2 regions of the Olleya sp. NP1-10 genome follow, and region 2 is predicted to be linked to the other one. Evidence: riboswitches for the same ligand, from Rfam matches in the RefSeq annotation. Region 2 holds a riboswitch; the other holds the start of a gene.

Region 1 (2,209 bases), 1.3 Mb from region 2:
TTGTATAATTGATTTTTATCAATGTTTAGGTTAATTAAATCCATGTTTTCATCAATGGTTTCAATTTCTATATCTTCTAGAGGAGATAATTCTAATAATTGCTTAAGTTGAATGATATATTGCTGGTAATTATTTTTAGCAGATATTACATTATACTTATTGGTTGCTGCTTGACTTTGTGCTTCTGTATAATCTCCTAAAGCAATGGTACCTACATCTAATCTAGCCTTTGCACGTTGTACTTCTTTTTCAGATGCAACGACATTATTTTCTGCAATAGCAATACTTTCTTTACTATAAAGTGTTTGTAAATACACTTCTAAAATGTTTAAAACAATATTATTTTTTTCGACTTCTTCTAGAAAAATACTCTGCTCTAATAAAATCTTGTTTTGCTTGATTTGGTTGCTAAGTTGATTACCTTGAAATAAAGTCATCGAACTATTAATACCAACATTTGTACTATGGATTTGATCTGTAACATAATCGCTTGTAATTGGATCGATAGTACTTCCATTTGAAAAACTTTGCGATGCACTACCAAATAAATTAGGTAGTCTAGATGACTTAGCTTTGCTGTAATCTACTTCGGCAAGGTCTTTATCTAAAGCGGCATCTTTTACCGTAATATTATGCTCAATTGCATAATCTATACAATCTTGAAGCGACCAAATTTTAGTTGATGTTTCTTGAGCAAACGACAGTTGCACAAAAAATAAACTGATGATGATTAAATATAATTTCATTTTAAAAGGTATTTAAATTCTACACTTCAAAGATGAAACTATATGCTATCTTATTATAAAGCAATAGACGTTTGAGGGTTTTAACTATACGAAATCATGTAATCTATCGACGAGAATTTTGGCTATTTTAAAAATTAACACTTTTTAAGAATTACGTATTGCTTTCTGCCCTATTTTTGCAGACTTAAAATTAATTATCAAGAATCTCTAAAAGGAGATAGCAACCTGCAATAACGAGCAAGGTGCTAAATAGATAAGCCAATTGATTGGAACAAATGTTAACACATCTTTCTTATTATTTTGATTGCTATTTCCTTTTTTAAAATGAAAAACAAAATGGCAAGTCCACAACAAATTACTCCAAAATTTTCAGCTTTAATTCCGCTATTTGTATTTGTATTTACGTTTTTAGGTGTTGGAATTTATCAAAACGATTTTTATGCACTTCCTGCTCCAATTGCAGTTATAGTTGGTATTATTGTTGCTTTTTTAATGTTTAGACAATCGATTAATTCTAAAATTGAAACGCTTTTAAAAGGTTGTGGAGATGATAAGATTTTAACCATGTGTTTAATCTACTTATTAGCAGGTGCTTTTGCTACCATTACCAAAGCCACAGGAAGTGTTGACGCTATTGTTAATTTAGGATTAGACTTTATTGCCATACAATACATCTATTTTGGTGTGTTTGTCATTGCTGCATTTTTATCGGTTTCTACAGGAACTTCGGTTGGAGCCATCGTTGCTTTAGCACCTATTGTAATTGGTTTTGCAGACAAAAGTAGTGTAGATTTAGCAATACTTTGTGGCGCACTTTTAGGCGGAAGTATGTTTGGTGATAATTTATCTGTAATATCAGACACTACCATAGCAGCAACCCAATCGCTAGGCTGTAAAATGAGCGATAAATTTAAGCAGAACATTAAAATAGCGTTGCCAGCAGCTTTATTTACTATTGCTATACTAATTATTCAAGGTTTGGGATTAGAAACTAATGTTGAAGACTCTACGATTTACAACTATTCTGTATTTAAAATATTACCTTATTTATTAGTTATCATACTGTCTATTATAGGAATTAACGTATTTGTCACTTTACTTTTAGGTGTTATTACTGGTGGACTTTTAGGAATTATTTATGGAGATTTTACGCTAATTGAATCTACTAAAATAGCATACACAGGCTTTACAAGTATGACCGAAATATTTTTACTATCGTTATTAACTGGTGGTTTAGCTGCTTTAGTTTCAAAAAATGGAGGAATAGATTATATATTAAATAAAATAAAAAAACTGATTAAAAACAAGACGTCTGCACAGTTAGGAATTGCCTCTTTAGTTGGTACCATAAACATGGCGATCGCCAATAATACTGTATCAATAATTATTGCTGGTCCAATTGCTAAAACTATTAACGATGAGTATGGATTAGACAATAAAAAAACTGCTTCCATTTTAGATAT
Region 2 (2,209 bases):
CCTTTTGGTAAATACTTTTTTGCTAAAGCATTATATTTACTAGTTTGTAATCCTGGATAATTTACCCACGTTACTTCTGGTTGTTCTTGTAACCATTTGGCTAATATTAAAGCGTTTTGCGAATGCTTTAATATTCGTAATTCTAATGTTTCTAAACCCTGAATAATTTGAAAAGCATTAAAAGGACTTAATGCGCCTCCATAATCACGCAAACCTTCAACTCTGATTTTTGCAATAAAAGCTGCTGGACCAATAGCTTCGCTGTACACTAAACCATGATAACCTGCAGAAGGTTCTGTAAACTCTGGAAACTTACCATTAGTCCAGTCAAAGGTTCCTGCATCAACAATAATGCCTCCTAAAGACGTTCCGTTACCTGTGATATATTTTGTTAGCGAATGGATGACTATGTTTGCTCCATACTTAATTGGGTTTAATAAATATGGTGTTGCTACTGTATTATCAACAATTAATGGCACTTTGTGTGCTTTTGCATGTTGGGCAATTACTTCAAGATCTAATACATCTAATTTAGGATTCCCTAAAGACTCGACAAAAATAGCTCTAGTATTTTCTTGAGCAGCTTTACTAAAATTTTCAGGATCTGATGGATCTACAAATGTTGTAGTAATACCGTGTCTAGGCAAGGTTACACTTAACAAATTATAAGTACCACCATACAAACTACTAGATGCTACAATGTGGTCTCCTGCTTTTAATAACGTTAATAATGTTGTTGAAATAGCTGCAGTACCAGAAGCTGTTGCAACTGCTGCAATACCGCCTTCTAAAGCAGCTATACGTTGCTCTAAAACATCATTAGTTGGATTATTTAATCTTGTGTAAATAAATCCAGGAACAGATAAATTAAATCGTCCTGCAGCATCGTCTGAATTATCAAACACATAAGATGATGTCTGGTAAATAGGTACTGCTCTTGTTCCTCCTGTTTGTGTGGTGTCGTGACCTGCGTGTAATGCTTGTGTAGCGAATTTTTGTGTACTCATTTTTCTAATTTTTTCGAGTTAAACTAAATTAATTCAAAAGTCAAATAAGCTTCATTGGAAGCGTACCTAATAGAAAAATGTTAAAAAGAAATTACTAATTACAAATGAGTAATTAGATTTAAGTTATCTATCCAATAGTTGATTAATGAATCATCTATTAAGTAGAATGTAGCACCTTCTTAGTAAGTCTAAGGGTTGCTAAGGTTTCAACGAGTCTATCTCTCCACCTTTCTTGATAACATTTCAGTAAGTGTTTGAACTTTGTGAATACAAATATTGCAAAATTTATTTATCACAAACAAACAAAACAGAATAATATTCTTAAAATTTAACTTATTTTTAAGTTTACAGAAAATAATTCTATTAAATTAAATTTTTAAAGAAAAATAATCTTTAAACAAGTATAGCAAGCTTGAATACATCAAACTTGCTATACACCCTTAGTAAAACAATAATTTTACCTAAAATTTAAGCCGAATTACGACTTGCATTTATATTTCCAAATAACGACCTTGTTACTAGTTTTTCATATACAGCAATTAAGTCTACATCTTTTTCTTCTGCTTTTTCTAATTCTTGAATTTGTTTTAAAGCAAATTGTTGAATAGTTAATAATGGTAGTACAATGGACTCTCTGACTTTAATGGATGCTTTACCTGATGGCTCTTCCTCCATCAACTCAGTATAGCCTGTAAGTTTTAAAATCAGTCGTTTTGTTGTTAAATACTCTGTATGTATCACATTCCAAAACTCACCATACTCAGGATCTTCACTCATATATTTAGTCAAATCAAAAAACGATTTTGATAATGACATCATACTATTTTCTATTAAAGTTCTGAAAAAACTAGAGGTTTTAAATAAGCGTTGTGCTTTTTCAAACTCGCCTGCATCTTCATAATGTTTTAAAGCTGTACCAACACCAAAAAACCCAGGAACATTCTGTTTTAATTGACTCCAAGATCCTACAAAAGGGATGGCTCTTAAATCATCAAATACTAAACCTTCAGACTTACCACGTTTTGATGGTCTACTCCCAATATTAGTCTTTGCGTAATATTTAAGTGTACTCATGTGCTCTAAATACGAAATAAATTTAGGATGATTTTTAAAGTCTACATATGTTTGGTAACTCAGTTTTGCTAAGTTATCCATAACAACTCTGTTTTCTGGAATCATACTTAAATCTGCATTACTTAAAC

Evidence for each region. Region 2 has a riboswitch for S-adenosylmethionine ahead of AC0L4B_RS06465 (O-acetylhomoserine aminocarboxypropyltransferase/cysteine synthase family protein). Riboswitches for the same ligand answer to the same signal wherever they lie in the genome.
Region 1: linked by a shared signal. The riboswitch ahead of AC0L4B_RS12465 (Na+/H+ antiporter NhaC family protein) and the one ahead of AC0L4B_RS06465 (O-acetylhomoserine aminocarboxypropyltransferase/cysteine synthase family protein) in region 2 are both predicted to bind S-adenosylmethionine.

Annotation. Positions count from the first base shown of each region.
Region 1 covers NZ_CM147840.1:2,673,775-2,675,983, forward strand. The annotation lists gene AC0L4B_RS12460 (TolC family protein) at 1-746, opposite strand, end outside; SAM-I-IV-variant riboswitch at 936-1,032, shown strand; gene AC0L4B_RS12465 (Na+/H+ antiporter NhaC family protein) at 1,083-2,209, shown strand, end outside.
Region 2 covers NZ_CM147840.1:1,406,295-1,408,503, reverse strand. The annotation lists gene AC0L4B_RS06465 (O-acetylhomoserine aminocarboxypropyltransferase/cysteine synthase family protein) at 1-1,007, opposite strand, end outside; SAM riboswitch class I at 1,128-1,249, opposite strand; gene AC0L4B_RS06460 (phosphoenolpyruvate carboxylase) at 1,476-2,209, opposite strand, start outside.